DNA from 3 places in the Limimaricola sp. AA108-03 genome. Region 2 is predicted to be linked to each of the others. Evidence: riboswitches for the same ligand, from Rfam matches in the RefSeq annotation. Region 2 holds a riboswitch; each other region holds the start of a gene.
The links. A riboswitch is a leader RNA that binds a small molecule or an ion and turns the genes downstream of it on or off. The one in region 2 is predicted to bind cobalamin.
Positions count from the first base shown of each region.

Region 1 (10,270 bases), on a different replicon from region 2:
CGGCTGGTCATGGGAGGCGATCTCAGCCGGGGGTCGCATGACATCTCCGGCGGTGAGTTCCGATGAGTGGCCGCACCGCCCTGCCCCGTCGACAGCGATCAGGGGATGCAGAAGGTCAGCCTGCAACACGAGACCCAGCAGTCTCCCGCCCGGCCCGGAAACCGGCACACTCTTGATCGGGTGATCGCGGAACAGCGCTGCGACATCGGCCAGCGAGGCGTCAGGTGAGGTGGTGATCAGGGGTCGGGTCATGACATCGCCGCAGGTGATCCCGTTGAATCGCTGTCGCACCGCGACCTCCTCGGCCGCAGCCAGCACCCGGCCGAGATCCGCGGCCCCCATGTTGGCGGACTGGTTGAACCGCGCGAGGAGCGCCTCCAGGTCCTCGTTTGTCAGTCCGAGGCGTTGGCCCGCTCGATCTGCCGCCTCCTCCATCTGCCGGAAGGGATAGACTCGCCCGGTGAGGCGATTGTATCCGGTGGCAGTCAGCACGAGTGCCACCGTCACCACACCGACGGGTCCGATGACGAACCAGAGCCCGGCATTCAGAACAGGCTCCGGATCGAGCGCGCTCAGCAAGGCGACCGCGCCTCCGGGGGGATGCAGAGCGCGCAGCAGCATCATGACGAGGATCGCCAGTCCGACGGCCACCGCCGCCGTCCAGGGCGGCGGGACCAGGGCGATGACAAGAAGCGCGACCAAGGCCGAACTCGTGTTGCCGAGGATGGCCGACCAGGGTTGGGCCAGCGGGCTGTTGGGGGCGCAGAACAGCAGGACCGCGCTCGCGCCCATCGGGGCGATGATCACGAGTGGCAGCCCAAAGCCGTCGGGGCTCAACGCGGCAACGAGGCCGCAAAGCGCGAGGCCGAAGGCGGCTCCGCCCGCGGCCCTGAGCTGCTCCGGAACCGGGAAGCGCCCCATGGCGGGGAAGAGGTGGTGGAAAGGGTGCATCGCGGGGATCTGTCTCTTGTGAGCCGCCTGCTCGGTAAGCGGACTGCGATGCTTCTGCCGCATATTCAGGCAAATGGAAAATGCTGTGGCTGCCTCAGGCCGCCGTCGCCATCGGCCTTGAAGGATGCGACGGAGAATGCCCCGTGGACATGAAGCCGACGGCCCCCGTCAGCCGGCAAACCCGAACTGCCAGACGGCGACCGGCACCGCGATGAGCAGGACCAGGGACATCACCGCCAGGGCACCGTCGCGGGTCAGAAGCCCGGCTGCGAACAGGGCAATGACGGCGGACGCGATGGAACCCGAGGTCGGCACGATCTCCATCACAGGCATGAAGAGGGTGAGACACAGGATCAGGATCAGCGGCAACCATAGCCACGGGCGATGGAAGAGAAAGGTCAGGCGGGGCTTCAGGTAACGCTCGACGAAGTGGACAGGCCTGCGCAGCCAGCCGATCCCTTTGCAGAGCTTGGCGGCCGACATATGCCGACGGGTGATGAATTCCGGCAGCCAGAGACATTTGCGCCCGATCATCATCTGCACGACGAGGATGAAGACGATCGCCGCCACCACGGTCGTGATGCCGGGAATGGCGCTCGCCGGCGACGTCGAGATCAGCGAGAAGACCAGCATCAGGGAGGCGAACGACTTGTGTCCCAGCTTCTCGATCACGTCGGAGATCGCGATGCTGTCCCCTTGGACCGAGCTTTCCAGCTGGTCGAGAACCTCGCTGAGAGCACGCCTGCGTTCGTCTGCCATGGGGACCTCGGAAAATCCGGTTCGGTTACGGCACTCAACGGCACGGGCCGTCGCCGAGTTTCCAAAGCCACTTCGATAAGTCACGGCGCGAGATGGCTCGTCCAAGGGCAAGTCACGGGCAACTTCTGCAAGGCAGGCCGGCCTTGCCCCAAAGCCTGCCCGGCGACCGGCATGTTGCGGAATGATATCCGGTGTGCTCTGCCGTCGCGTTGCGACCACTGATCGGCGGAATGGCCAGTGAACTGAACCCAAGCACGATGCCCTTGCTGCACGCAGCGTTCCTGATGGAAGGACCTTTCCTCATCGCATGGGTGGCCCCGCGCGCGCAGGCTTTCCTCCTCTACGCCGTGTTTTGGCGGTTCCAGGCAATCGAGGACCAAAGCGAGATGCCAATCAGCACGGCCCCGGCCAGCCCGGTGATGACCTCCGGAATGTGAACCAGGGACTGGGCGAACATCACGACCGACAGGGCGATGATCGCGTAGAACGCGCCATGTTCGAGATACCGATACTGGGTCAAGGTACCGTTCTCGACGAGCATGATGGTCATCGAGCGGACAAATATTGCGCCTATGCCCAGCCCGATCGCGATCACGAACAGGTTCTGGCTCAAGGCGAAGGCCCCGATCACACCGTCGAACGAGAACGACGCATCCAGAACCTCAAGGTAGAGAAAGGCGCCGAGCCCACCTTTCGCCCCGGCCGTCGCCGCTTCGCGGGAATGGTCGAGGAGCCCTCCGACGACCTCGACGCACAGGAACGTCAGAAGCCCCCAGATGGCCGAGCGAAAGAAGATCTCGCTCTGCGCCTCTTGCAGCTGACTTGAAAAAGCGAGCACGAGCAGCAAAACGATGGCCACTTCCACCCCGCGGATGGTGGCATACTGCGCCATCTTGCGCTCGAACCACCGCACCCAGTGCACGTCCTTCTCCTTGTCGAAGAAGAAGGACAGGCCGACCATCATCAGGAAGGTGCCGCCGAAGGCGGCGATGGGCAGGTGCGCCTCCTGCATGATGCGGGCGTATCGATCGGGGTCCGACGCGGCGAGAACGACCGCTTCCCAAGGCCCGATCCGCGCTGCGATGACGACGATCAGCAGCGGGAACACGATCCGCATGCCGAATACGGCGATGAGGATGCCCCAGGTCAGGAAGCGGTGCTGCCATTCCGGCGTCATCTGCTTCAGCTTGTTGGCATTCACGATCGCATTGTCGAAAGACAGGCTGATCTCGAGAACCGCGAGCACCGCGCAGATCATGAAGACCGTCGCCATTCCGCCCAGGGTGCCGGAGGACTGCCAGCCCAGGGCGGCCCCCAAGGCGAGACCAATCGCGGTGACGGCGAAGGCCCAGCGAAAGTGGCGCAGAACGCCCCGCTGCGATGGGCCTGCCCCTCCGTGGGAGGCAGGCGTGCGAGTATGAGACATGGCGGGAATCCTGATGAAGGCAGATCGATTTCGATGCCGACATCACGGAAGCGCCGTCACTTCCGCCAGAGGGGCCCGGTCATCGGGTTCGTGCTGCATGCTTAGGGGTATTTCGGAAAAGCGCAAACGGTTCCGGGACGCGAAACTGTCAACGGCGAACTCAAGACCGGCCACACCGATATCCAGTATTCAGGGCTCTAGGCTGTCGGCAAGCGCCATGGCCCCTGCGTTTACCCCATAGCTAGCGCACGGCGTGCCGTACCAGACTGGGAAGCCAGTTCCCTTACCGAGGATCATGGGCGACGGCCATTCGAACACAGGTATTCATGCACAGTCTATCGCACGGCCTTCGTCGACGACGTCAATGCTCGATCCTTGGCAGGAACCATGCCAGAAGGCCGGCCAAGGGCAGGAAGGCGCAGATCTGGTACAGCGTCTCGACGCCATAGCTGTCGGCCAGAACCCCGAGCATCGCGGCGGCAATACCGGCCAGGCCGAAGTTCAGGCCGTAAAACAGCCCGCCGATGAGCCCGATGCGGTTCGGCAGGAGCTCCATCGCGTAGATCAGAATCGAGGCAAAGGCGCTGGCCATGATGAGATTGATCATCACCGTCAGCACACCGGTCCAGAACAGGTCGACATGGGGCAAGAGCAGGGTCAGTGGCAGCGGACCCAGGATCGAAATCCAGATGATGCGATACCGTCCGATGCGGTCTCCGACGATGCCACCGATCAGGACGCCAATGGCGGCGGCCAGCAAGAAGACGAACAGCATCATCTGGGAGGTGCGGATCGACACCTCGAACTGCTCGATGAGATAGAACGTGTAGAAGGACCGGAAGCTCTCCCCATAGGCGTTTTTGATGAACATCAGCAGCGTCAGGACGACGAGGCCGACCGCAACGGTCGAACGCGAATGCTGGGGCGCGTCGGAGCCTTTCTTGATCTGGGCACGAAGCTGGGCGAATGCGGCGCTGATCCGGGCCTGTTGACGGCCGATCCACGTCAGCAGGATCATCGCGGTCAGAGCTGCCAGGGCGAACCAGGCGAGGCTTGGTTGCCCCCATGGGACAACGATGAAGGCAGCCAGCACGGGGCCGAGAGCGCCACCGGTCTGCCCGCCGACCTGAAAGATGCCTTGCGCCAACCCCTGCCGGCCGCCGGCCGCATAGCGCGCGGTTCGGGTTGCTTCGGGGTGGAAGATGGAGGACCCGATGCCGATGAGTGCCACCGACATCAGGATCATCGCGTAGCTCGCCGCGAAGGCGAGGCTGATCAGTCCCGTGAGGGTGAACATCATACCCGCGACGGGCGAATAGGGCGCCGGGCGCCGGTCCGTGACCATTCCCACGACCGGCTGTAGCAGGGCGCCGGCGACCTGAAAGGTCAGGGTGATCATCCCGATCTGGGCGAAGTCCAGCGCGTAGGAGGCTTTCAGGATCGGGTAGACGGCCGGGATCAGCGACTGCATCAGGTCGTTGAGGAGATGCGTGATCCCGAGAACGGACAGAACCGCCAGGTAGGTTCCAGAACGAGCCGCAGCTGTCATGACGTCGCCTCCATCCGAACCCTTTAAGCCGGGTGACCATATGCGCGGCACCGGCGACCGCAAGGGGCAGGAGTTGCAACAGGTCAGGTTGGGCTCGCCTCCCAAGAGGGGCGTGTGTGTCGTTTGACGGCCGTCTTCCACGGCAGGGTGAGGGGGCCACAAGCTCAGGCCGCCTCGGGCCGCCGCGCCTCGGCCCGGATGTTCAGGTAGTTGCCGCCGAGGATCAGCGTGACGCCGATCAGCATCAGGAGCCCGATGGGTTCGTCGTAGAGCACCAGCCCGACCACCGCGATGACCGGCAGGCGAAGGAAGTCGAACGGCATCACCAAGGTCGCGGGCGCAAGACGCAGCGCGTTGGCGATGCAGAAATGCGCGCCCAGCCCGGCCGCGGCAATCACGCCGATCCAGGGCAGGGCCGCCTGCGAGGGGGCGGCGATGTCGCCGTCGAACCCGGCGCAGGCAAAGCCGAGCACCGTCTGGCTTACGGTCATCCACCACAGGATGCAGGCCACCGGGGCCTCCGTCGTAAGGCGCCGGGTCAGCATGTAGGTCAAGGCAAATCCCAGGGCGCAGCCCGCCGCGGCCAGAAGCGCGGGGCTGAGCGGGGCGGCGCCGGGACGCGCGACCATCACGATCCCGAGGAAGCCGAGGATCGCCGCGATGGCGCGCGGCCGCGTCAGCTTTTCGCCCAGAAGCAGCGGCGACAGCACCAGCACCCAGAGCGGTGCGGTGAACTCGAAGGCGAAGACCTGCGCCAAGGGCAGCGAGGCCAGCGCATAGAACCACAGGTTCTGGGCGCCGAAATGGGCAATGTTGCGCGCCAGATGCAGGCCGGGGCGGCGCGGCGTCACCTCGTGCCAGCGGCGCCCGAGGCTCAGGACAATGGCAACGATCGCCATGCCGATCAGCGACCGCCACGCCATGATCTCGAAGGTGTCGAGCTCGATCGACACGGCCCGGCCCGCAATCGCCATCGAGGTGAAGGCCGTCACCGCGCCCATCATCCACAGGGCGGCATAGAGCGGCGCGGTGCCCGATGGCCGGGCGATGCTGGGGGTCATCTTCGCGTGCTCCTCAACCGCAGCGTGGGTCCTCGCGCTTCACTAGCGCAGGGCGACGGGCTTTCCCAGCTCTGCAAGCACGTGCACTGGGGACAGGGCCGTCATCACCGTTCAACAGCGCTCACAGTCAGTGAACAACGATCGCTCGCCTATCGCCGCCCCAGCAGCCAGACGATAAACAGCCCGCCCACGAAGCCGGTGACCACGCCAACCGGCAGTTCCTGCGGCGCCCTCAGGATGCGGGCAACAAGATCGCCCCAGATCAGTACCAACGCGCCGAGCAGCGCCGACAGCGGCAGCACCCGGGTGTTGCCGCCGCCGACCATCATGCGCGCGAGATGGGGGACCATCAGCCCGACAAAGCCGATCACCCCCGGAAAAAGCGACCATCACGCCGGTCAGCAACGCACCCACGCTGAAAACCTAGAGCCTGAACCTTGCAACCGGAATACCGAGCGTTGCGGCGGTTTCGTCACCGATCGTCATTGCGTCAAGATCCTGTGCCCTGAGCCATAGCCATGGTCCGCAGAGGGAGAACACGAGGGCGGGGAACACCAGGTGCGACCATTGCGCCAAGCCGAGACCACCCAGCATCCAGAACAGTGCGGTATGCGAAGCGCGCGGATCGCCAAGGAAAATCATCGCATTGGCTTAGGCCATGACGACCATTCCGGGGCCATGACACCCAGTGGTATCCTCGGTATCGCTCGCCGCTCATAGTTGCGGGGGCAGTCACGGAGTCGGCACCTGCTGGCTCCACGACACCGTATTCCCGTGTCACCCCGCGTCGCCTTCGAAAACCATCGTGGGACGAGATGCCATGCTGCGCCCGCGAAGAGCATGGCATGATCTGCACGTAATATCTGTTTTAACGGGGGACTTTGTAAGTTCTGCGCATCGGTGCCTGCCAATGCTGTGTCGGGCGGCCAGCCTCAAAGACTGTAAGGCGGGTGGTATTCAGGCCATCAATCGTTGGAGGGGTAAGCCGCTCCACGACGGCCGTTCTCCGAATGGGACAGGTCGACGACCTACCCATAGCCCGCTGACGGCCCTGCACACGAATGCCCAAGGAGGGGGCCGGCCCCTCCCCTTGCGGATCAGAGGAGAGGCCGGGGCAATTCCGGCATGGAACAGGAAGAAGCTTACCCGACGCACGGCGGTTGGCAAGGCGGGCGAGAGGGCACACCGCGCGATTTATGTCGCATGAGCTCTTGGGCCGCTCGCACAACATCCCTCTTTGCCGTTTCTCCTAGGGTGACGGATCTATGCAAGAACCGGATCCTTTTGTCTTGCGAACCGTTCGGCGGGAGATCCTGCAACCGGAGATACCGAGATGCCCACCAAGATTACCGTCTTGTTCTATTCCACCTACGGCACCAACCACGGTGTCGCGCTTGAAGCGGCCGGGGCAGCGGAAGCTGCTGGCGCCGAAGTGCGCATGCGCCGTTGCCGAGAGACGGCCCCGGCCGAGGTGGTGAACGGCCAAGATGCTTGGCGCGAGCAACTCAAGCGGATGAAAGACATTCCCGAAGCATCGCTAGACGACATGGAATGGGCCGACGGCTACTTCATCTCCGTACCAACGCGCTTCGGTGTCCCCGCCAGCCAGTTCCGGGCATTCGTCGACACGTTGGGGCCATTGTGGCAATCGGGCGCACTGGCAAACAAGGCCGTGACCGCGACCACATCCGCACAGAACCCCCATGGCGGACAGGAGACGACGATCCAATCGATTTACGTCACTGCCATGCACTGGGGGGCCGTGATCGTGCCACCAGGTTATTCGGACCCGATCAAGTTCGAGGACGGCGGCAACCCCTATGGCTATTCCTGCACGCCCGGTCCGCTGGACGAGACAGGCAAGAAGTCTGTGGCGTTCCAAGCGCAGCGACTAGTGAAATACGCCGAGAAGCTGATGCAGTGAGGAGCGCGCCCTGAAGCAGGATGTGCTGGCCCGTCCCACATGGTTACTACGCTCCCCTGTAAAGGCGCAGGGCGCCGCCAAGGCGAGCCAGCACAAACGCCTTGATGGTTTATACTGCTTCGGGGCGCGGGCGCGGTCCGTCGATCCTTGCCTGAATGCAGAGGGAGCTGCATGGCTTGCCCGACCCGATACGCTGGGACGGCTTCAACTCAGCCTCCACCACCAGATGAACAAAAGCAGCGCTGTGGCGATGATGATCACGGGAACTCCAGCGAGGACCATCATCGCCGTGCCCCCGACGATCAAGGCCCACGAGAGGAGAACAAAGGGCCGCATCGGCATCGGAATGATGTTGCTCTTATAGGTTCTGCACTTCATGGGCTTCCCTACCGAAGGAGCTTCATGTCATCCGGGAGCAGCTATCATCGTTTCCGGCCCCTTAATAGTTCCCTTGCGGAATTCAATACGTGCCGTCAACACCTGGAGCGAGGCTGACCCCTGCCCCCATGCCGACACCCCTCGCCTGAACCAGGCTGGTCACTGTCAAGCCGAGGCCAAGGGCAAATTCCGCCAACGGCAAGAGGGCGTCCGCTTGCAATTGCCCGTAGGAATACATGGAGGTCACGCAGCCGCCGGCGCACTCGAGACCCCTTCCTAGGAAAGGTCGCCCGTCCGGTTCCGAAACGCTCTCTCATCGCCTCTTCCAAGGCTTCCTACCGCCCGGCTGGGCGACAACAGTGACCTGCCTTCCTCCCGCATCCGCAAAACGTTCAAGGCACCAAGGCAAAGATGCCGGAGATCGAGCGCACCGGTCCGGAGCGGAGCCACAAACAGAAAGTCAGGAGAGAAACCGGCGGCGAGGGAGCGCAGGGTATCTGACGACGGGCAATGTCCGATCGTTTTCATACAGCAGCTTCTCCAGCTGTTTTCGAGCGAGCGCCCTACCCGCCGCCACTCCGGCAGAAGCAGTAACCCTCAAAGCTCATCGCTTTTTGCCGTCATGGCGTAGAGCATCCGGGCTTTCTTGCTCAGAGGGGCAATCGCCACTAGCATTCTCGACTTGCGGGCCAGAATGAGAATGCGGCTTGGCCGAGAGCTCTCTGCGGGTGGTTGCAAGTTGCACCTGGGAACCACCGCCATTGCGTCGGTGATCAGCAAGCGTCGGATACTCGCTGACCGGACTTGCTCGTGCATCTGGACTTCTGCTCGCCAACATTCGAATGTTGCCAAGGCACGAGCCAGGCTAAGAGGTCTCGGCGTTCACGGCGTCGGAGAGAAGTCTCCAGCGGCGCCTGCGACCGGCGCCGGTGATGATCTCGTAGTCAGAAATAAACACATGCTCAGGCATATGCCTAAGTCTTCATGGTTACGTCTGAGGGTCCGGTCGAAACGGGGGCCAGTTCAGCGACCGAGGACGGCCTCCGAGCATCAAGGCAGTGGAACTCCGCAAGGAGCTTCTGCCTTGTAGTGGCATTATGGAGGGCTGAAAAATGCACAGGAATGTCACGGCTATCTATCGCACCTATGCTACTGCCGATCTCGTGCGCCAAGAGCTGAAAAGCCTTGGTATTTCGCCTGGCTACATTCATGTCATCCCCGATACTGACAATAGGGTTCTCACAGGGGATGCGCGTGGAGATCACCGTTACTTCGACCAGCTATACGACCTGCATTTGCCGGATGAAGACCTGAGAACATACCAGCAGAGCGTCCGCAACGGAGATTACGTGGTATCCGCGGAAGTCGATCAAGGTCAGATCGAACGTGTGCAGGAAATCATGCGGCGACCGGAATCGGAGGCCTATGATCTTGATCAGCGGTCAGCAGAGTTCCACACGGCGGAGCTCTATCCTCACAGCGATCCAACGGGCCGCAGGATCGACGAGGATCGGATCGCGCAACGCGATCCTGATCATGCAGACCCTTACACCCGTTCCTACAGGCGGAGCGCTCGGCTGAACGAGCGACGCGACTGACGCTCTGAGAGCGTTGATGACATAGAAAGGAACATCAACATGGCTGATTATCGCGATCCCAAGGTAACGAACGCCGGTGGCAATAAGGCCAACAGCATGGGCAAGTGGATCGGTATCGCGCTCGCCGCACTTCTCGGACTGTTACTGCTGGGCTGGCTCTTCGGGCTGTTCGATCCGGAAGAGGCAGGCCTCGAAACAGCAGACCCCGCCCTTATCGAGGAAACCGAGAATGAAGCGGAGGTAGAGACGGTCGATCCTGCCGTTACCGAATGACTGCTACCTGACGCGGAGCTGCAACCGGCTCGGGCTTTCTCGTAAGCTGGTCGACCGTTGAATGTCGGGTGGCCAGATCCTCCTCGTTCGAGCATAGACGAATTGTATCCGCTCCGGTTCGAGTGGCTTTCTCCGGCCACGGGAAATGGGTCATGGCCGCCGGAACTTTCTCGCCGCTGCTGCGTTTTTTGGGTCACTGCCCACGATGTGTCATTCCAAGAAGGCTGCGCTTCCGCTCCAGAACCGGGAAGCGCAGCTTTTCTTGCCAAGGCCAGTGAAACTTCGATTCCCACAAATTTCTTAGGACGGCATATCCGGGTGTTCAAGGTTGAGTTCCCTTGACCATAATAG
Region 1 covers NZ_CP193756.1:58,775-69,044, reverse strand. The annotation lists gene ACRAQ3_RS15950 (HPP family protein) at 1-1,014, opposite strand, end outside; gene ACRAQ3_RS15945 (exopolysaccharide biosynthesis protein) at 1,120-1,710, opposite strand; gene ACRAQ3_RS15940 (DUF475 domain-containing protein) at 2,051-3,136, opposite strand; gene ACRAQ3_RS15935 (MFS transporter) at 3,498-4,685, opposite strand; gene ACRAQ3_RS15930 (DMT family transporter) at 4,850-5,746, opposite strand; gene ACRAQ3_RS15925 (iron chelate uptake ABC transporter family permease subunit) at 5,896-6,117, opposite strand; gene ACRAQ3_RS15920 (iron chelate uptake ABC transporter family permease subunit) at 6,170-6,388, opposite strand; cobalamin riboswitch at 6,349-6,566, opposite strand; gene ACRAQ3_RS15915 (NAD(P)H-dependent oxidoreductase) at 7,080-7,670, shown strand; gene ACRAQ3_RS15910 (hypothetical protein) at 9,161-9,646, shown strand; gene ACRAQ3_RS15905 (hypothetical protein) at 9,686-9,919, shown strand.
Region 1: it holds a riboswitch for cobalamin, as region 2 does, so the genes downstream of both, ACRAQ3_RS15920 (iron chelate uptake ABC transporter family permease subunit) here and ACRAQ3_RS14255 (CbtB domain-containing protein) in region 2, are expected to answer to the same signal.

Region 2 (10,270 bases):
GGGCTGCTGATCTACAAGATCGTCAACACAGCCGATTCGATGATCGGCTACCGCACGCCGCGCCACGAGGGCTTCGGCTGGGCCTCGGCCCGGCTCGACGACGTGATGAACTGGATCCCCGCGCGCTTGACCGCGCTGCTGATCTGGCTGGTCTCGGGGCGCCCCGGCCCCTGGCGCGAGATCGCGGCCGATGCCCGGATGCACCGTTCGCCCAATGCCGGCTGGCCCGAGGCGGCGATGGCGCGCGCACTGGGCGTGGCGCTGTCGGGCCCGCGCGCCTATCACGGCCGGATGCAGGACTTTCCATGGGTCCATCCGCAAGGCCTGCGCGAGATCGGCGCGGCGGCGGTCGAGGCTGCCTGCGCCATGCTGTGGAAGGCATGGGCGGCGGGACTTTGCGTGGTGATCGTGCTGGCGTGGACGTGAGTTGCCCCCGCCGGTGGCCGCTGTCAGGCTCCGCCGCGACCCGCAATTGTCAGGACAAACACCCATGCGTCATACCGCCCGTCTCGCCGCCCCGCTGATCCTCGCGGCCCTACCCGCCTTCGCGCAGGCCCAGGAAGCCACCGGCCCCAAGCCGCCCTGCGGCGGCGATTTCGGAGCCTGGGTCGAGGGGGTGAAGGCCGAGGCCGCCGCGATGGGCCATGCGCCCGATACGGTGAACACCTTCTTCTCGGGCGTGCGCCCCGACCAGTCGGTGCTGCAGGCCGACCGCGCGCAGGGCGTGTTCCAGCGCGATTTCATCGACTTCTCGCGCCGGCTGATCTCGGAGAACCGCATCGCCAATGGCCGCGCCAATGCCGAGAAATACGATTCGACCTTCGACCGGATCGAGGCCGAATACGGCGTGCCGCGTGGCGTGCTGCTGGCCTTCTGGGCCTTCGAGACCGATTACGGCGCGGTACAGGGCGACTTCAACACGGTCAACGCGCTGGCGACGCTGGCGCATGACTGCCGCCGCCCGGAACTGTTCCGCCCGCAACTCCTCGCCGCCGTGGAACTCTACGCGCAGGGCGGCATCGACCCCGCCTCGACCACCGGCGCCTGGGCGGGTGAGATCGGTCAGGTGCAGATGCTGCCCGAGGACATCATCGAGAACGGCGTCGACGGTGATGGCGATGGCCGCGTCGATCTCAAGGGCTCGGCCCGCGACGCGCTGCTGTCGGGCGGCAAGATGCTCTCGAGCCTCGGCTGGCGCGCGGGTGAGCCTTGGCTGCAGGAGATCACCGTGCCCGAGACGCTCGACTGGAGCCAGACCGGGCTCGATACGCAACGGCCCGTCTCGGAATGGCAGGCGCTCGGCGTTTCGGCGCGCAATGGCGATCTCGGCGCCGCCGATCTGCCTGCCTCGGTGTTGCTGCCGATGGGCAAGGACGGCCCCGCCTTCCTCGCCTATCCGAACTTCCGGGTCTATTTCGAATGGAACCAGAGCCTCGTCTACGTCACCACTGCCGCCTATTTCGCCAACCGGCTCGAGGGCGCACCTGTCTATGACGCGGGCAACCCGGCCCCCGGCCTTTCGGGCGAGCAGATGGTCCGGTTGCAGGAAAAGCTGCAGGCGCGGGGCCACGACGTGGGCGGCGCCGACGGCATTCTGGGCGAGATGACCCGACAGGCGGTGCAGGCCGAACAGCAGCGACTGGGCCTGCCGGCCGATGCCTGGCCGACCCCGGCGCTGCTCGAGGCGCTCTGAGAGGCGAAGGACCGCCCGGGAACCTTCCAGCGCGGGAAGGGCGTTGCGGGGGCAAGTCTCCAACGAAGGGGAGCCCCCGCGATGGCCCAGGCCCAACTCTACCGCATGTCGATGCCCAAGCATCATTGCCCCTTTGGGCAGAAATCCCTGCACCTTCTTAAATCAAAGGGATACGAAGTCGAGGATCACGAACTGACCACGCGCGAGGCGACCGACGCCTTCATGCGCGAGCACGACGTGAAGACGACGCCTCAAGCCTTCATCGATGGCGAGCGCATCGGTGGCTATGACGATCTGCGCGCGCATTTCGACATGAAGCCCGCCAAGCCCGAGGGCACGACCTATCAACCGGTGATCGCAATCTTCGGCATGGGGCTGGCGCTCGCCATCGCGGTGACATGGGTGGCGCTGGGCAGCTTCCTCGCGTGGCAGATCATCGGCTGGTTCATCTCGATCTCGATGTGCCTGCTGGCGCTGCAGAAGCTGCGTGACGTGGAGAGTTTCACCAACGGGTTTCTCAACTACGACCTGCTGGCGCAGCGCTGGGTGCCCTATGCCTATGTCTATCCTTGGGCCGAGGGGATCGCAGGGGTATTGATGACGGCGCTGCTGCTGACCTGGTTCTCGGCGCCGCTGGCGCTGTTCATCGGCACGGTCGGCGCGATCTCGGTGATCAAGGCCGTCTGGATCGACAAGCGCGAGCTGAAGTGCGCCTGCGTCGGCGGCGACAGCAACGTGCCTCTGGGGTTCATCTCGCTCACCGAGAACGTGATGATGGCCGGGATGGGCCTGTGGATGCTGGTCGGGCTGCTGCTCTGAGCCTTTACAATTCCGCAGCCGATGCACATTATATCGGCCATACGGTAGCGATCGGTCGATGATGTCTCATCCCTGATCAGGGCCCCGCAGAGTTGCCGCTCTGCGGGGTTTCTCTTTGCCGGGATTACCTCCCGACCCAGAGACGGACGGCAGTCAGCACCAGCGTTGCCACTGCGACGACCACCATCCACTTACGGTAGCTGGCTTCGGTCAATGCATATCACCTCCCCTCGCCGCGAAGTGTCGCGGCAGGAGGAAGTCTTGCCAAATACGGCGAATTATCTCAAGTGTTCTTGTTTGGTTCTTCAATCACGAGTTGCTTCGTCCTAGAAGCAACCTGTCAGGCGACCATCTGCTCGGCCTTGCGCAGATCCACCGACACGAGCTGGCTCACGCCCTGTTCGCCCATGGTGACTCCGTAGAGCCGGTCCATCCGCGCCATCGTCACCGCGTGGTGGGTGATGATCAGGAAACGGGTGTCGGTGCGGCGGGTCATCTCGTCGAGCAGGTCGCAGAACCGGGTGACGTTGGCGTCGTCGAGCGGTGCGTCGACCTCGTCGAGCACGCAGATCGGCGCCGGATTAGCGAGGAACACCGCGAAGATCAGCGCCAGCGCGGTCAAGGTCTGTTCGCCACCCGACAGCAGCGACAGCACCGAGAGCTTCTTGCCCGGGGGCTGGCACAGGATCTCGAGCCCGGCTTCGAGCGGGTCGTCGCTCTCGACCAGGGTCAGCCGCGCCTCGCCGCCGCCGAACAGATGCGTGAACAGCGTGCCGAAGTTCTCGTTGACCTGTGAGAAGGCCGCAAGCAGCCGCTCGCGCCCCTCGCGGTTGAGGCTGCCGATGCCCTGACGCAGCGTACGGATCGCCTCTTCGAGATCGGCCTTCTCGGCGACGAGGCCGTCATGCTCGGTGCGGATCGCCTCGGCATCCTCCTCGGCGCGCAGGTTGACCGAGCCCAGCGCGTCGCGCTGACGGCGCAGCTGCGCGACCTTGGCCTCGACCTCCTCGGTGGGCGGCGGCGCCAGCGCGCCGATCTCCAGCGTTTCGAACAGCGCCTCGGGCGTGGTCTCCAGCGTCTCCTCGATCCGTTCCGCCGCCTGGGTCGCGGCGGCGCGGGCGGCCTCGGCGCGTGCCTCGGAGGCGGCGCGACGCTCGCGTGCCTCGGAGGCGGCGCGCTCAGCGGCGCGTTCGGCGGCCTGCGCATCCGAAAGCGCGCCCTCGGCCGTGCGCAGCGCCTCGGCGGCTGCGTCGCGCCGCGCCTCGGCCTCGGCAATGCCCGCATCCAGCGTGCGCCGCTCGGCAAAGATCGCCTCGGGCCGCTCGCGGGCGCGCTCCAGCTCCGCCTCGGTCTCGCTACGGCGCGCGGTCAACTCGCCGACCCGGCCCCGCGCGGTCTCGGCGCGCTCGCGCCAGCCTTCGAGCTCGCGCGCCACCGCTTCGGCGCGCCGCGCCCGGGCCTCGCCGTTGCGGCGGATCTCGTCGGCTTCGGAGCGGCGGGTGATCATGGTGATCCGCGCCGCCTCGACCAACTGGCGGCCCTGTTCCACGGCCTCGCGCGCCGCGTCGAGATCATCGAGATCGCGCAGCCCGGCCTCGGCCTCGACCAGCGCCTCGCGTCCGGCGCGGCCCTCGGCCTCATGCCGGCCCATCGCCTCGCTCGCGGCATCGCGGCGGGTCTGGGCACGGCCCTTCTCGCCCTCGGCGCGGCTGAGCGCGCGCGCGGCCTCGGAAAGCGCCGTCTCGGCCGCGCGGCGGGTGCTGCGGGCGCGGGCATCGACCTCCTTCGCGCGCTCCAGCGCGGCCGCCGCGTCGGCATGGCGCTCGGTCAGCTCTTCCAGCTTGGCCTCGATCACCTCCAACTCGCCGCGAAGCGCCGCGAGTCGGTTCATCTGCTCCAGCCGCAGCGCCGCCGCCGAGGGCGCGTCCTCGGCCCCGGCGCGGTAGCCGTCCCAGCGCCACAGATCGCCCTCGCGGCTGACCAGGCGCTGGCCGGGCTTCAGGCAGCCCTGCAGCGCCGCGCCCCGATCCCGCGCGACCACGCCGACCTGCGCCAGCCGGCGCCCCAGCAGGCCCGGTGCATGGACGAGGCCCGCCAAAGGCTCGGCGTCCTCGGGCAGCGGCTGGTCGGCGTCGTAACCGGGCAGCTCGGCCCAGCCGGTCGTGCCGCGTGCATCGACCAAGGGGGCCTTCAACTCGTCGCCCAGCGCCGCGCCCAGCGCCTTTTCGAAGCCCGGCTCGACCCTCAGCAGGTCGAGAAGCTGCTGGCCCTTGTCGTCGCTGCGCTCGACCAGGCGCGCCAGACCGGCAACCTCGGCGCGCAGTGCCTTGGCCTCGCCCTCGACGCCGGCGCGGGCGGCCCGCGCCTCGGCCTCGTCGGATTGCGCCTGCGCGCGCTCCGTCTCGGCCCGGGCCAGATCGGCCTCGGCGGCCTCGGCCGCGACCTTCGCCTGCATCTCGGCCTCGACGGCCGCAGCCAGCACGGTTTCGGCCTGTGACGCGGCGGTGCCTGCGGCGTCGAGCTGGGCCTTCGCCTGCGTCGCCGCCTCGGCGCTCTTGGCGATGCGGGCCCGGGCCTCCGCCACCAGCCGCTGCGCCGATTGATGCCGCGCCGCGAGCCGGGCGGTGTCCTCGGTGCGCTGGCCTTGGGCGTGCTCTGCCTCGGACAGGATCTCGCCCGCCTCGCGGGCCACCGCCTCGACCTGCGCCAGCCGCGCCTCGTGCCCCTGCCCGGCCTGTGCCAGCTCCGCCGCCTCGGCCTCGAGCGCGCGCATCGTCTCGCCCGCGTCGCGGTCGAGCACGCTTTCGCGCTCCATGTCGCGGTCAAGCTGTTCGATCCGCGCACCAAGGGCCCGGATCGCCCCCCGCGCCCGCTTTTCCTGATCGAGCAGCCGATCCCGCTCGGCCTCCTGGCGGTTCAGCACGGCAGCGGCGATCGTCGCCTCCTCGCGCAGGGGCGGCAACGCGGCCTCGGCGGCGGCGCGCGCCTCGACCGCGCGGGCAGCGAGCCCGTCGGCCCGGGCCGCGGCCTGCGCCATCTCGCGCAGTTCTTCCTCAGCGGCGCGGCGCATCGTTTCGGAGGCGTTCCAGCGCAGCCACAACAGCAGGCCCTCGGCCGCGCGCAGCGCCGTGCCGATCTCGCGGTAGCGCGCCGCCGTGCGGGCCTGCCGCGCCAGCGTCGCGAGCTGCGCCGCCTGGCTTTCGACCACGTCGTCGACGCGGGACAGGTTCTGCTCGGCCCCGCGCAGCTTCAGCTCGGCCTCGTGGCGGCGCTGGTACAGGCCGGAGATGCCCGCCGCCTCTTCGAGGATGCGGCGACGCGCGGTCGGCTTGGCGTTGATCAGCTCAGAGATCTGGCCCTGCCGCACGAGGGCGGGCGATTGCGAGCCGGTCGAGGCGTCGGCGAAGAGCATCTGCACGTCGCGGGCGCGGACTTCCTTGCCGTTGAGCCGGTAGGCCGAACCGAGATCGCGGGTGATGCGGCGCACGATCTCCAGCGTGTCGGAATCGTTGAAGGCGGCGGGCGCGAGCCGTTCGCCATTGTCGATGGAGAGCGTCACCTCGGCGTGGTTGCGCGCGGGACGGGTCGCGGCGCCAGCGAAGATCACGTCCTCCATGCCGCCGCCGCGCATCGCGGTGGGGCGGTTCTCGCCCATCACCCAGCGCAGCGCCTCCAGCAGGTTCGACTTGCCGCAGCCATTGGGCCCGACCACGCCGGTCAGCCCGTCATCGATCACCAGATCGGTCGGGTCGACGAAGCTCTTGAAGCCGTTCAGCCGCAGCCGGGAGAATCGCATGAAAGCCGCCCTCGTTCGCGCTCGTGGTCGCGCGCCTATGCGGGAAAGGGGGGCGCGAAGTCAACGCGCGCGGCCCTTTGCGCGCGGGGTTCCGCCGCGTTTCGCCCGCAACGGCCGAGCCGTTCGACCAAGGCTTGGCGCTTGACGCGGGGCGGTGCGACAGCGCAGAACGAAGGTGCAAGGTTCCCCGATGCGACGCGAAGCGCCCGAGGGGAGGAAATCGGGAATGCGGAAGGGGCCGATCCAGTCAGGAGGCCCCCGGCCGCAGCCGCCCCCGCGACTGTAAGCGGTGAGCGCCCCTTCGAAGCCACTGGGAGAGATCCCGGGAAGGTGGAGGGATGCCACGACCCGCGAGCCAGGAGACCGGCCCTGCACGATGAAACCCAGGACCCCGTCGGGTGGACGGGACAGGAGAACTGACATGACGACCAAGACCATCGCTTCCTCGGGCGCGCTTTCCGAGATCGCCACCATCGCCTTCGCCGCCGTGTTCGGCCTCGGGCTGATCTTCGCCGCGGGCTTCAGCCACGCCGGCGGCATGCATGACGTGGCCCATGATTCGCGCCACGCCACCGGCTTTCCCTGCCACTGATCGCACGATCATGCTGAAACAGATCGGGGCCAGCGCATTGTTCGCCGGCCTGGCCGCAGGCGTGTTCGCCGCACTCCTGCAGCTGTGGTTCGTCGTGCCCCTCCTGATGGAAGCCGAGCTCTACGAGTCCGGCGCGCGGGCGCATTTCACGGATGGGCATATCGGCTCGGATGCCGGGGCGCCGCCGCTGGGCGACGCCATGGGGCGCCATATGGGCACGCTCGCCATCAACATTATCGGCTGGATCGGCTTCGGCTTCGTGCTGGCGGCGGGCTTCGCGCTCGCGGCCCGGCGCGGCGTCGAGGTGGATGCGCGGCGCGGGCTGTTGTGGGGGCTCGGCGGGTTCGTGGCGCTGTCGCTGGCGCCGGCCTTCGGGCTGCCGCCGGAACTGCCGGGCACCTTTGCCGCCGAGATCGGCGAGCGCCAGACCTGGTGGGCCTTTTGCGTGATCGCGACCGCGCTGGGCCTCGCGCTGATGGCCTTCGGTCGCGGCCCCGCCTGGCTCGCTGGCGGGGTGGCGCTGATCGCCGTGCCGCATCTGATCGGCGCGCCGCATCTCGACCGCTACTTCGGCAGCGCCGCACCGGAGCTGGCTGCCATGTTCTCGGCGCGCGCGCTCGGGGTCTCGGCCGCTGCCTGGGCGTTCCTCGGTCTCGCTGCCGGCTGGATCTGGTCGCGCGAGGCCTAGCCCGGAATGCGCCCCACCAGCCGGTGCCTGAGCCCGCCCAGCGGCCGCGCATCGGTGATGTCGCCGCCGGGCGCCTCGGCATAGAGATCGGCAAGAACACGGATCTCGGCCGCTTGCGTGGCCGGGTCCACCCCGGAGAAGAGATAGGCCGTCTTGCCCGCCCCCCGGATCGACAGGGCTACGGGCGAATGGCACAGATTGAGACAATCGACGAGGCGCAGCACGCAGCCCTCGCGCAGACCCTCGGCCACCGCCTCGGCCAGCGCCGCGCCACGTGGCGCCTGCCCCGGCGCAGCGCAGGTCGCGCAGATCGTGATGCAGTCCATTTCCACCCCCGGTGCTTTGGCACCGACCAGTAACGGATGACCCCGATGCCCGCAAAGATCCCCGCCACCGTCGTCACCGGCTTTCTCGGCGCCGGAAAGACCACGCTGATCCGTCACCTGCTCGAGAACGCGCGCGGAAAGCGCATCGCGCTCGTGATCAACGAATTCGGCGATCTCGGCGTCGATGGTGGCATCCTCAAGGGCTGCGGCATCGAGAGCTGCCGCGACGAGGACGTGGTCGAGCTGTCGAATGGCTGCATCTGCTGCACCGTGGCGGACGACTTCATCCCGACCATGGAAAAGCTCCTCGACCGCGACGAGCCGGTCGACCACATCGTGATCGAAACCTCCGGCCTCGCGCTGCCGCAGCCGCTGATCCGCGCCTTCAACTGGCCCGGCATCTCGACCCGCGTGACCGTCGACGGCGTCGTCACCGTGGTCGACGGCAAGGCGGTGGCCGAGGGCCGCTTTGCCCACGACATCGCCGCGATCGACGCCCAGCGCGCCGCCGATGACGGGCTCGACCACGAGACGCCGCTGTCGGAGCTGTTCGAGGACCAGATCGCCGCCGCCGACATGATCGTCGTCAACAAGACCGACCTCCTGGGCGCGGAGGAAGCCGAGGCGCTGGCCGCGAAGCTCAAATCCGAGGCCCGCACCGGCGTGCAGGTGGTGCGCGCGGCGATGGGCGCGCTGCCCGTCGAGGTGCTGCTCGGACAGGGGGCCGCGGCCGAGGCCGACATGGAGGCGCGCCACGAGGTGCATCACCACCATGATCACGACGACGAGCACGACGATCACCACGACGCCGCGCACCATCACGGCCATGACGAGTTCGAGAGCTTCGTGGTGACGCGGCCCGAGGTAACCGATCCGAAGGCCTTTGCCGCGCAGGTCGCCGAGGTGATCCGCGCGCATGACATCCTGCGGCTCAAGGGTTTCGTCGCGGTGACGGGCAAGCCGATGCGGCTGACGCTGCAGGCGGTGGGTCCGCGCGTCGACACCCATTTCGACCGTCCCTTCGGTGCCGACCCCCGCGAGACCCGGCTGGTGGTGATCGGCGAGGCAGGGCTCGACCGCGCGGCGATCGAGGCCGCGCTGGCGGCGTGAGCGTCACCGTGAAACGGGCGCGCGCGACCGATCCCGGTCCGCGCGCGCTGGTCGAGGCGAGCCAGGCGCTGATGCGCTCTCTCTACCCGCCCGAGGAAAACCACTTCCTGCCGATCGAGGCGCTCGACGCCGCCGATATCCGCTTCTTCGCGGCCTACGAGGACGACGCGCCGCTGGGCTGCGGCGCGCTTCACGTGAAACCGGGCTATGGCGAGCTGAAATCGGTCTTCGTGGCCGAGGCGGCGCGTAGTCGCGGCGTGGGCGCCTTGCTCCTCGACCGGCTGGAGCGGACGGCCCGCGACGAGGCGCTGCCGCTTATCCGGCTGGAGACGGGCGACAAGCTGGCCGCCGCCCATCGTCTCTATGCAAGGCACGGCTTCGCCGTGCGGGGCCCGTTCGGCGATTACGCTGAGAACGGGTCGAGCGTCTTCATGGAGAAGCGGCTGTGACTTCAGCCCTTGGGCTCGGGCGCCTTCCCGGCGGCCTTCTTAGCCGCTTCCTTCATGCGCTTGAGCAGGTCGGCCTTGTCGTCGCGCTTGTCATAGGGGGTCTTCTCGGTACCGCGCTCGTTGTGCTCGCGGTGCTTGGGCGCGTTGCGGCCCTGACGAGGCCCGCCCGACTTGCTGTAATCCATCATCCGCTCCTGTAACTGGGGGGTGCCGTTCCCTGCCCCAACGCGCGGGGCTTCGCAAGCGTTCACGAAAGGGCCGCCATGCATCTTCTCGCCGCCACGCCGGGCACCGTCTCCGACGGCACCGAGGCCGTCGATCTCGGCCAGACGCCCGGCGACCTCGTCGTCATCTCCGCCGCCGACACCGAGCTCGCCGCGCTGAGCGCGGCGCGGGCCTCGATGCCCGACGCGCCCGATCTGCGGCTGGCGAGCCTGATGCATCTGCAGCATCCGATGTCGGTGGACCTGCATCTCGACGACTGCGCGACGAGATCGCGCCTCGTCGTGGCGCGCGTGCTCGGCGGCGCAGGCTACTGGAAATACGGGCTGGTGCAATACGCCGCGCGGCTGGCCGAGGCGGGCGTGCCCTTCGCCGCCCTGCCCGGCGACGACAAGCCCGACCCCGAGCTGCGCGAGCTGTCAACCGTGAAACCTGCGGATTACGACGCGCTGTGGTCCTACCTCGTCGAGGGCGGCCCCGAGAATGCGACCGCATTCCTCGCCCATGCGAAGCACATGCTCGACGGCACCGAGCCGCCACAGGCCGCCCGCCCGCTGCTGCGCGCCGGTCTCTAC
Region 2 covers NZ_CP193755.1:2,920,830-2,931,099, forward strand. The annotation lists gene cbiB (adenosylcobinamide-phosphate synthase CbiB) at 1-426, shown strand, start outside; gene ACRAQ3_RS14240 (lytic murein transglycosylase) at 491-1,693, shown strand; gene ACRAQ3_RS14245 (MauE/DoxX family redox-associated membrane protein) at 1,775-2,512, shown strand; gene ACRAQ3_RS14250 (chromosome segregation SMC family protein) at 2,853-6,308, opposite strand; cobalamin riboswitch at 6,472-6,694, shown strand; gene ACRAQ3_RS14255 (CbtB domain-containing protein) at 6,730-6,900, shown strand; gene ACRAQ3_RS14260 (CbtA family protein) at 6,911-7,588, shown strand; gene ACRAQ3_RS14265 (DUF1636 family protein) at 7,585-7,914, opposite strand; gene cobW (cobalamin biosynthesis protein CobW) at 7,960-9,024, shown strand; gene ACRAQ3_RS14275 (GNAT family N-acetyltransferase) at 9,021-9,473, shown strand; gene ACRAQ3_RS14280 (hypothetical protein) at 9,476-9,658, opposite strand; gene cobN (cobaltochelatase subunit CobN) at 9,737-10,270, shown strand, end outside.

Region 3 (10,270 bases), on a different replicon from region 2:
GCACCGCCTCGCCGCTGGAATCCCTCTTCGGCGGACGCTCCCTCTTCGACGAGTTTTTCGGGGACCGCGGGTTTGGTAATGGCCTGCTTGGCGGCCCCGGAGAAACGAGCGGGGAAACCATCCCGATCCGCCCCGCCGGCCGCCGTGGCTCCGGTGGCGGCATCAATCTTGCCGATCGCCTGAGCGGACAGGCCAACAAGCTTCTCCAGGACGCCGCCCAGAAGGCCCACGAATTCGGGCGGAACGAAGTCGATACCGAGCATCTTCTGCTCGCGCTGACCGGGTCGGAGGTGGTGCGGACGCTCCTGAACCAGGTCAAGATCGACGGGGACGATCTGCGTCGGCAGATCGAGAAGGAGGCGAAGAAGGGCGACTCGAGCGATCCCGAGCGCGAGATCGGCGTCAGCCCCCGCGTCAAGGACGCACTGAACCGTGCCTTCGTCGCCTCGAACGAGCTCGGTCACTCCTATGTCGGACCCGAACACCTGCTGATCGGTCTGGCCGAGGAAGGCGAGGGTCTGGCCGCCGACATCCTGCGCCGGCTGGGCCTCACGCCGCAGGCGCTGCGCCAGCAGGTCACCAAGGTGGTCGGCAAGGGTGCCGAAGAAGGCCGCGTGGAGACACCATCCAACACCCCCGACCTGGACGAATTCAGCCGCGACCTGACCAAGCTCGCCCGCGAGGGCAAGCTCGATCCGGTCATTGGTCGGGCCCGCGAGATCGAGACCACGATCGAGGTTCTGGCTCGGCGCAAGAAGAACAACCCCGTGCTGATCGGTGAACCGGGCGTCGGCAAGACCGCGATCATCGAGGGTCTGGCGCAGCGCATCGTCGCCGGCGAGGTCCCCGAGGCGCTGCGCGACAAGCGGCTGGTGGAACTGAACATCAACTCGATGGTCGCCGGATCGAAATATCGCGGCGAGTTCGAGGAGCGTGTCCAGAAGATCCTCAAGGAGATCACCGAGGAGAAAGACAGCCTGATCCTGTTCATCGACGAGCTTCACACCATCGTCGGGGCCGGACAGGGCGGGGGCGAAGGCGGGCTCGACATCGCCAACACCTTCAAGCCGGCGCTGGCGCGAGGCGAGCTGAACCTGATCGGGGCGACGACCCTGAACGAATACCAAAAGCATATCGAGAAAGACGCCGCGCTCGAACGCCGCTTCCAGCCGGTCTATGTCGATGAGCCGACGGTTGCGCAGACCATCATGATCCTGCGCGGGCTGCGCGACACGCTCGAGTCGCACCACAAGGTGACCATCACCGACGAGGCGATCATCGCCGCGGCGGAGCTTGCGGACCGCTACATCACCGGCCGCTTCATGCCCGACAAGGCCATCGACCTGATCGACCAGGCCGCAGCGCGGGTGAAGATCTCCGCCACGGCCCGGCCCGTCGATGTGCAGGAGCTGTCGGCCGAGGTCGAGCAGATCAAGCGTGAGCAGGACTATGCCGCTGCGCGCAAGCAGTTCGACCGCGCGGGTGAGCTGAAACGCGAGCTCGAGGAAAAGCAGGCCGAGCTCGACGAACTCCTGGAGACGTGGAAACGCGACCGCGCTTCGGCCACCGCCGAGGTCCGGAGCGATCACGTGGCGCAGATCGTCAGCAAGATCACCGGCGTTCCGGTGAACGAGCTGACCACCGAGGAGCGCGAGAAACTGCTGAAACTCGAGGACCGGCTGCACGAGCGCGTCATCGGACAGGACGAGGCGATCAGCGCGGTCTCCGATGCCGTGCGGCTCGCCCGTGCTGGGCTGCGGGAGGGCTCCGCACCCACCGCGACCTTCCTGTTCCTCGGCCCCACCGGCGTCGGCAAGACCGAGCTTGCCAAGGCGTTGGCCGAGACGATCTATGGCGACGAGGACGCGATGATCCGCATCGACATGTCCGAATACGGCGAGCGGCACGCCGTTGCGCGGCTGGTGGGCGCCCCGCCGGGCTATGTCGGCTACGACGAGGGCGGCCAGTTGACCGAGCGCGTGCGGCGCCGGCCCTATTCGGTGATCCTGCTCGACGAGATCGAGAAGGCGCATCCGGACGTCTACAACATCCTGCTTCAGGTTTTCGATGATGGCCGCCTGACCGACGGCAAGGGCCGTGTGGTGGACTTCACCAACACTATCATTATCGCGACCTCGAACCTCGGCTCCGACATCATTCAGAAGAACCTGAAGAAGCGGGGCACGAAGGAATTCGACGAGACCAAGCAGAAAGCCGAGCTGATGGAGGTGCTCCGGCACCACTTCCGGCCGGAATTCATCAACCGGATCGACGAGATCATCGTGTTCCACTCGCTGAACCAGTCGGAGATCCGGCAGATCGTCGAGCTGCAACTCAAGCGCGTCGCCCGCACGGCGCTCACGCAGGGCGTGGAGGTGGAGCACGACGAAAGCGTCGTCGATCACTTCGCCGCCGTGGGCTTCCGGCCCGAATTCGGCGCCCGCGAATTGCGCCGTCTCATCCGGTCGGAACTCGAGACGGAACTGGCCCGCGAACTGCTGGGCGGCCGGATCGAGGATGGCGACCGTGTCCGCGTCTCCTGGTCGAGCGACGAACAGAAGATCGTCTTCGACAAACTGGAGCGTCAGGAACCCGAGGCGGATACTCAAGACACCGACGCGAAAGATGATGCGGCAGAGACTGACGCATCAAGTGCAAGTGGCGGCGCGCCCGAGGAGGCGCCCACAAAGTGATGGGAAAACTCCCGGCGGCCCGGGTGCCGCCGGGACCGAAAGGAGGAGAACGCCATGACCGACAAGGTTTTCGATGCAGACACGGTCTGCACTCTGTCGCGCAACTGGTGGGCCTTCGTTCTGCGAGGCATGGTTGCGCTCATCATCGCCGTTTTGGCCTGGCTGATGCCGGCCGAGGCGGTCTTTACCCTGACCCTCGTCTTCGGCGCCTTCGCCTTCGCAGATGGCGTTTTCGGCCTGATCTCGGCGGTGCGGAATATCCGCAAAGGTGAACGCTGGGGATGGCTTGCGGTCAGCGGCGTCCTGGGCATCCTGACCGGCCTCGTGGTGCTGGTGACGCCCTTTGTCGCGACGTTGGTGCTCGCCGTCTTCCTCTGGGCCAGCATCGCCTTCTGGTCGGTGTTCTCGGGCATACTCGAGATCACGACGGCGATCCGGCTGCGCAGGGAGATTGAAGGCGAGATCTGGCTGGGTCTCAGCGGAGCCCTCTCGGTGCTGCTGGGTGTCGTGGTCGTGTGGTTTCTGACCATCCGCCCGACGGAAAGCCTTCTGGCCCTCGGCTGGCTCCTCGGCGTCTATGCCGCAATCTTCGGCGTCGTGATGATCCTGCTGGGACTGAAGTTGCGCGGCCGCGGGCTCAAGGCAGACGCGGGTGCAACCGCGTAAGGGAAAGGAGAGAATGCAATGTTTCGGCTACAACGTCACAACCGCCCGCCATTCCGGCCGAAGATCCCCGGCACCGACCTTCGGTCCGCCGATGTCCCCATGGCGGTCATCTACCGACCGGCCCGATCGGTCAAGCAGCGCGGGCTGCGGCCCCGGCATTGGGTGCTCGAGTTCGAACCGAGCAGGCCGCCGCAGATCGAGCCGCTGATGGGCTGGACCGCAAGTGCGGACGCCTACCGCCCGATCCGCCTGACGTTCCCGGATCGGGACAGCGCCATCGCCCATGCCGAACGGAACGATTGGAAGTATGTCGTCCTCGAGGCACCTGCTATGGACCCCGGCATCGCTCCACAGCGCTATTGGTGGGAACAGGCTCCAGGCAAAAAAGGTCATGACACAGCGGCCACTCGCGGTGTCGAGACCAAGCGTCACCCGACGATTGCATCTGCTCCGGATGGCGGCGATGCATCGGTGGCTTGGAACAGCAACGCTGGCGAGCAGAACGATATTGAGGACCCCGTGCTCGAGGCCTGCCTCGAGTCTTTCCCTGCCTCGGACCCGCCCGCGTGGACCGGCACGACCATCGCTGCCGGCAAACGCGACCCCGCCGGCAGCGGATGAACAACGCCGCGATCATCGCCACGACTGGCCTGGTCGCGGCCATCCTCTTCCATCCGCGTCTTAGCGATTCGAAGGGGTGGCGCGCTACCGTGACACCCCTCGCTTCGATAATCGGCAGCGGGTTTCTCGTGATCGGTCCGATCCTCGATGCCAGCTTCGGGTATCTGGCTCCGATCGCAATGGCGGCGCTTTGCACAGTGGCAATTCTGTTCGGGGCGGCCATCCGCCGTAATATCGCTCGGATTGCGGAGGTCGGAGAGCGCTCCGTGGCGGAACGAGTTCTGGACCGCGCGGCCTCATGGGTTCTGGCGACGGCCTACGCAGTTTCAGTCGCCTACTACCTGAACCTGCTGGGTGCTTTTTCCGTCAGCCTTACGGCGCATGACGATCCGGCCACGGCCCGGATAGTTGCCACTGCCGCGTTGCTCTTCATCGCATTCATAGGTTGGACGCGGGGCTTTTCCGCGCTCGAGGGGCTGGAAAAGATTTCCGTGTCTCTCAAGCTCGCCATCATCGCCGGCCTCCTACTCGGCCTCGGCATCCATTTCGGTGATCGCTTCGCCGCGGGCGATCTAATCTTGAACCCGATCCAAACTACTGGCTGGAACGCGGTGTGGCTGATCTTCGGGCTACTGGTTACGGTCCAAGGCTTCGAAACGTCCCGCTACCTTGGCGAGGACTATGATCCACAGACCCGGATCGCCTCCATGAGCCGCGCGCAGTGGGTCTCCGCCGGCATCTATATGGTCTACATCCTTCTTCTGAGCTTTCTTTTCCCCGCGGGAACGATCCCGCAAAGGGAGACGGCCATCATCTCGCTCATGGAATTGGTTGCGCCAGTGCTTCCGGCACTTCTGGTAAGTGCCGCATTGGCCGCCCAGTTCAGTGCGGCAGTGGCCGACACGGCCGGCTCGGGCGGCCTTCTGCACGAACTCACGGGCGGCAAGATCGCCCCGCGAACCGGCTACGTTCTTCTGGCCGGCATCAGTCTCGTTCTGACATGGTCAGCGAATGTTTTCGAGATCATCACCATCGCCTCTCGGGCTTTCGCTGGATATTACGCGCTGCAAAGCGCGGTAGCGGCGGCCGGCTACTGGATTTCTGGCCGCGTCGCCGGCGCTACAGGCTTCGCAGCACTTGGTGTGCTTGGAGTTCTCATCGCCTTTCTTGGCATGCCATTCGCAGGCTGACAGTCCGTCAGTCAGTGGCAAACAGACATCGCTCCTCCACCGCATTCCGAATTTGGTCAGAGGCTTAGCGGCTTGGGCAAGGACAGCCTAAGCCGAGAACCCGGACCCTCCCGATTGCAGGCATACGCGCTCCTCCAAGATCACCTGCCTTCGATGCCCCCGGCACGTGATTGGACATTGCCTTCGAGGGGAAAAGCGTGCCATCCCTTTGCGGTGATGGTTCCCGTTGGCCCTTGAGGGCGACGCGGGATGAAAAGGGAATACGGTGAGGTGTAGCCAACAGGCGCCGAATCCGTGACTGCCCCCGCAACTGTGAGCGGCGAGCGTTTCCGAGAAGACCACTGGGTTCCACAGCCCGGGAAGGTTCGGAAAAGCGTAGACCCGCAAGTCAGGAGACCTGCCATCGCTGATGTCACTCAACCCGGGCGGGGTGTCCCGGACAGGAGGCCATGATGGCTCGTCGGCAACTGCCGCACCGAAATCGCCGGTCCCTCTGTGCGCAAGCCCCGCGAATGCGCGGAGGGCTGCATGGACCGGACCAGATCGAACACCACCTGCAAAGCGGGCGCGACCTCGCGAGCAAGCTGTTGCTGCGCCCATAGACTGTCGAGACAACTCGGGCGGGCCGTCGACCTCGCTGCCGTGGCCGCCGGTCCCGGCTTCGAGCTGACCGGAACGACGCGGCTCGACGGCTGCGGCCGGCGGGTCGTCTGGCGCGCACGGCGCGGCCGCGTGTCGCTCCGGATTGAACCCGAGGTGGTGTTCCCGCCCCGCGTGACCCACGCCGCTCTGCGGGTTCGGCAATGACCGCCGCGTCCATCTCCGCCAGCGATCTGAGCTGGGGGCCGCGTCATGGGCCGGCGATCCTCAAGGGCGTGAGCTTCGAGCTGGCCGCCGGTCGGACGCTGGGCATCGTCGGCGCCAACGGCGCCGGCAAGTCGACGCTGCTGCGGCTGCTCTACCGGTTTCATCGGCCCCATGGCGGAAAGGTTCATATCGGTGGCGAAGATCTGTGGCGCATGACGCCTCGGGCCGCTGCGCGCCGGGTCGCCGCTGTGCTCCAAGAGCAACCGACGGATTTCGCGCTGAGTGTGCGTGAGATCGCGGGACTGGGACGGGTGCCGCATCGCCGCGGCCTTTCGGGTCCCGGCACACGCGAGGCCGGAATCGTCGAAGCGGCGCTGCACCGGCTCGACCTTGCTGGGCTGGCCGAGCGCCGTCTCGGCACGCTGTCTGGCGGAGAAAAACAGCGCGCGATGGTAGCGCGCGCGCTGGTGCAGGAGCCGCAGGTGCTCATCCTCGACGAGCCCACCAACCATCTCGATATCCGCCACCAGCTTGAGGTGCTGGAGATGCTGCGTGGCCTCGATGTCACCATCGTCACCAGCCTGCACGACCTGAACCTCGCTTTCGATCTTTGCGATGAGGTGCTGGTGCTCTCGCGCGGTCAGATAATCGCGCATGGGACGCCGGATGTCGCACTCGATGCGGCGACCGTGGCCCACGCTTTTTCCGTTACCGCCCGCCGCGAACGCCTCGAACCCTCGGGGCGCACCCGCTTCACCTACTCGCTCGCCGCCTCTGAACGGACCTACTGACCCATGACTTTCCGAATCCTTCCTGTCGCCTTTCTCCTGGCCGCCCCTGCCGCGGCTCAGGCCTTCCCCGTGACCGTGCAGAGCTGCGACCGGGAGATCACCTTCGAAGCCGCGCCGGAGCGCGCGGTGTCGAATGATGTCAACCTGACCGAGATGATGCTGGCGCTCGGACTGCGCGATCACATGGTCGGCTACACCGGTGTCTCCGGATGGAAGACCCTCGACGAGCGGCTGCGCGCCGATGTCGAGACGCTGCCGGAACTATCGCCGCAATATCCTGGCCGCGAGGTGCTGCTGGGGGCAAATGCCGACTTCTACTTTGCCGGCTGGAACTACGGCATGAATGTCGGCGGCGAAGTGACGCCCGACACGCTCGCGCCTTTCGACATCGCGGTCTACGAACTCGCCGAGAGCTGCGCGCATGTGATGGAGAAGCCCAAGGCGAGCTTCGAGGATCTCTATACCGACATTCGCAACCTCGGGACGATTTTTGGCGTCGCGGAGCGGGCCGAGGGGCTGGTAGCCGACTGGCGCGAGGATCTCGCCCGGCAGAAGGACGCTGCCGGGAACGGCGCCAGGCCGCTTCGCGTCTTCGTCTATGACAGCGGCGAGGACACGCCGTTCACGGCCGGGCGCTACGCCATGCCCACCGCGCTCATCGAAGCGGCGGGCGGCGTCAACGTCGTGGACGATTTCGAGAAGAGCTGGGCGACGGTCGGTTGGGAGGAGGTGATCGCGCGCGATCCGGAGATGATCCTGATCGTCGATTACGGCGAGGTCACCGCCGCCCAGAAGCGCGAATTCCTGATATCGAACCCGGCCTTCGCGGGCATGACCGCCGTGCGTGAGGACAATTTCGTCACCCTCGACTATGTGGCTGCCACGCCGGGCCCGCGCAACATCGAGGCGGTGGGCGTGCTGGCCCGGGCCTTCGCCGAGGCGGGGGGATGACGGATATCTCCCTGTCGATCGCAGGCCGGGCTCCGGCCCGGCGGGCGCGTATGTTTCCGGCCGCGCTCGGGCTTGCGGTTCTGGCGCTCGGGCTCTCCTTCACTTTCGCCGTGGGTGTCGGCGCGGTGTCCGTTGGGGCCCGGACGGTCTGGGGTGTCATCGCGAACCAACTCATGCCGGGCCTGGTCCAGGTCACTTGGCCGGCTGGTCACGAGGCCATCGTCTGGGACTTGAGAATGCCGCGGGCGATCCTTGCCGGGCTTGTGGGTGCGGGGCTGGCGCTGGTGGGCGCGGTCTTGCAGGCCGTCACGCGAAACGCGCTGGCGGACCCGCATTTGCTCGGCATCTCCTCCGGCGGGGCCTTCGGCGCGATCACCGCGCTGCTGCACACCGGGATGATCCTCGGCCTTGCCACCGTGCCGATCTTCGCCTTCGCCGGCGCCCTCGGTGCGATGGCGTTGGTGCTCGGCGTGGCACGTCTCGCGGACGCGGCCTCGGCAGAACGGCTGGTGCTCGCCGGAGTGGCGGTGTCCTTCATCGTGATGGCCGGGGCCAACGCGATGATCTTCCTCGGCGATCCGCGCGCCTCGCACACCGCGCTGTTCTGGATGCTGGGCGGTCTTGGTCTGGCGCAATGGTCGCATCTGGCTTTCCCCGCCCTCGTGCTCGCGCTCTGCGGCCCGTGGCTTTGGCTCAGGGCGCAGGATCTCGACGCCATGACGATCGGGGACGAGACCGCCGCGACCCTGGGTATCGCGGTGTCGCGGTTCCGGCTCGAGGTGTTTGTCGCGGGCGCCCTGCTGACCGGGGTCATGGTGGCGTTCTCCGGGGTGATCGGCTTCGTCGGACTGATGATCCCGCATGTCGCCCGTATGGTCGTGGGCGGCAGCCAGGCCCGCGTCTTGCCGCTTTCGGCTCTGCTCGGCGCGGTGTTCCTGATCTGGTGCGACCTGTTCGCCAGAACGGTGATGGCGCCGCAGGACCTCCCGATCGGCGTGGTGACGGGCCTTGTCGGGGGGCTCTTTTTCGTATGGCTCCTTGCTCGGCGGTAGACACCCAGCGAGAGGAGAACCAGCGTCCGACAAACCACCCAGAGCCTCGGCGCCAGCGAGAGTGAGGTGCTCCCCGATTTCAGGGCACTGACGTAAGCTACGATCTGCTGTCTGCTGATCTTCACCGACGAGGAGATCAGAGATGTCGAAACGCAAGCAGCACGCGCCTGCTTTCAAGGCCAAGGTCGCGTTGGAAGCTTTGAAGGGCGAACAAACGGCCGCCGAGCTGGCGAGCCGGTTTGGGGTGCATCCCACGCTGATCCATCAGTGGAAGCGGGCTCTGCTCGAGGGCGCTTCAGGGGTCTTTGAGCGGGGCGGAAAGAAGACGCCCGAAGTCGACGAGTCGCAGGTGAAGGAGCTGCATGCCAAGATTGGTGAGCTGGCGGTCGCCAACGATTTTTTGTCCAGAAAGCTCAAGCCTTGGGGCGGGACGTGAGGCGCGGCATGATCGAGCGAGACCATCCGACCCTGTCCGTGGGGCGGCAGTGCCGGCTGCTGTCGCTCTCGCGGTCGTCGTTCTACTACCGGCCAGCCGGCGAGACCGAGCTGAACCTCGACCTCATGCGGCTGATCGACGAACAATTTCTCGAAACGCCGTTCTACGGCGTGCGGCAGATGGCCCGGCATCTGCGCAACGAGGACCACGCAGTGAACGACAAGCGGGTGCGGCGGCTGATGCGGCTCATGGGCCTCATGCCGATCTACCAGAAGCCTAATACCAGCAAGCCTGCCAAGGGGCACAAGCGATACCCCTACCTGCTGAGGGGAGTGCGCGTGGAGCGGCCCAACCAAGTCTGGTGCGCCGACATCACCTATCTCCCCATGCGGCGCGGCTTCCTTTATCTCGTGGCGATCATGGATTGGCACACCCGGAAAGTGCTAGCCTGGCGCCTGTCCAACACGATGGAGGCCGAGTTCTGCGTCGAGGCGCTGACCGAAGCGATCCAGCGGTTCGGCTTACCCGAGATCATGAATACCGATCAGGGCAGCCAGTTCACGTCCTTCGCCTGGACCGACGTGCTCAGACGCGCCGGCGTCCGCATCTCAATGGACGGAAAGGGACGCTACCTCGACAACATCTTCATCGAGCGGCTTTGGCGCACCCTGAAATACGAGTGCGTCTACCTGCACGCCTGGGAGACCGGCTCGGAGGCGCGGGCGGGGCTCAGGAACTGGATCGATTTCTACAATCGAAAGCGCCCGCATTCCGCCCATGGCGGCCAGCCGCCAGCAGTGGTCTACTGGCAGAGAAACCCCACCATACAACCCGATCAGCAGGAGCTAAGAGTAGCTTAGAAGGCGCCAGATCCTGTCCAAGGATCGGGGAGCACCTCAAGGCACCTCGCTCGGCCCTTTTCTTCGCGACATCGAAATAAAGGGTGGTAAGTTGTTGGGCTGCAAGGATCATGCCTTGGAACGTCTGGCCACCGTTGCGGGCGTCGACGTGGCTGATCTTCGGCGCAACTCGGCTCAAAGCCTTGGAAACCGTTGGTTCGATC
Region 3 covers NZ_CP193762.1:23,421-33,690, forward strand. The annotation lists gene ACRAQ3_RS20665 (ATP-dependent Clp protease ATP-binding subunit) at 1-2,693, shown strand, start outside; gene ACRAQ3_RS20670 (HdeD family acid-resistance protein) at 2,748-3,359, shown strand; gene ACRAQ3_RS20675 (NADH dehydrogenase ubiquinone Fe-S protein 4) at 3,378-3,980, shown strand; gene ACRAQ3_RS20680 (hypothetical protein) at 3,977-5,170, shown strand; cobalamin riboswitch at 5,371-5,589, shown strand; gene ACRAQ3_RS20685 (hypothetical protein) at 5,699-5,977, shown strand; gene ACRAQ3_RS20690 (ABC transporter ATP-binding protein) at 5,974-6,768, shown strand; gene ACRAQ3_RS20695 (ABC transporter substrate-binding protein) at 6,772-7,719, shown strand; gene ACRAQ3_RS20700 (FecCD family ABC transporter permease) at 7,770-8,771, shown strand; one part of gene ACRAQ3_RS20705 (IS3 family transposase) at 8,914-9,187, shown strand; one part of gene ACRAQ3_RS20705 (IS3 family transposase) at 9,187-10,067, shown strand; gene ACRAQ3_RS20710 (TniQ family protein) at 10,138-10,270, shown strand, end outside.
Region 3: it holds a riboswitch for cobalamin, as region 2 does, so the genes downstream of both, ACRAQ3_RS20685 (hypothetical protein) here and ACRAQ3_RS14255 (CbtB domain-containing protein) in region 2, are expected to answer to the same signal.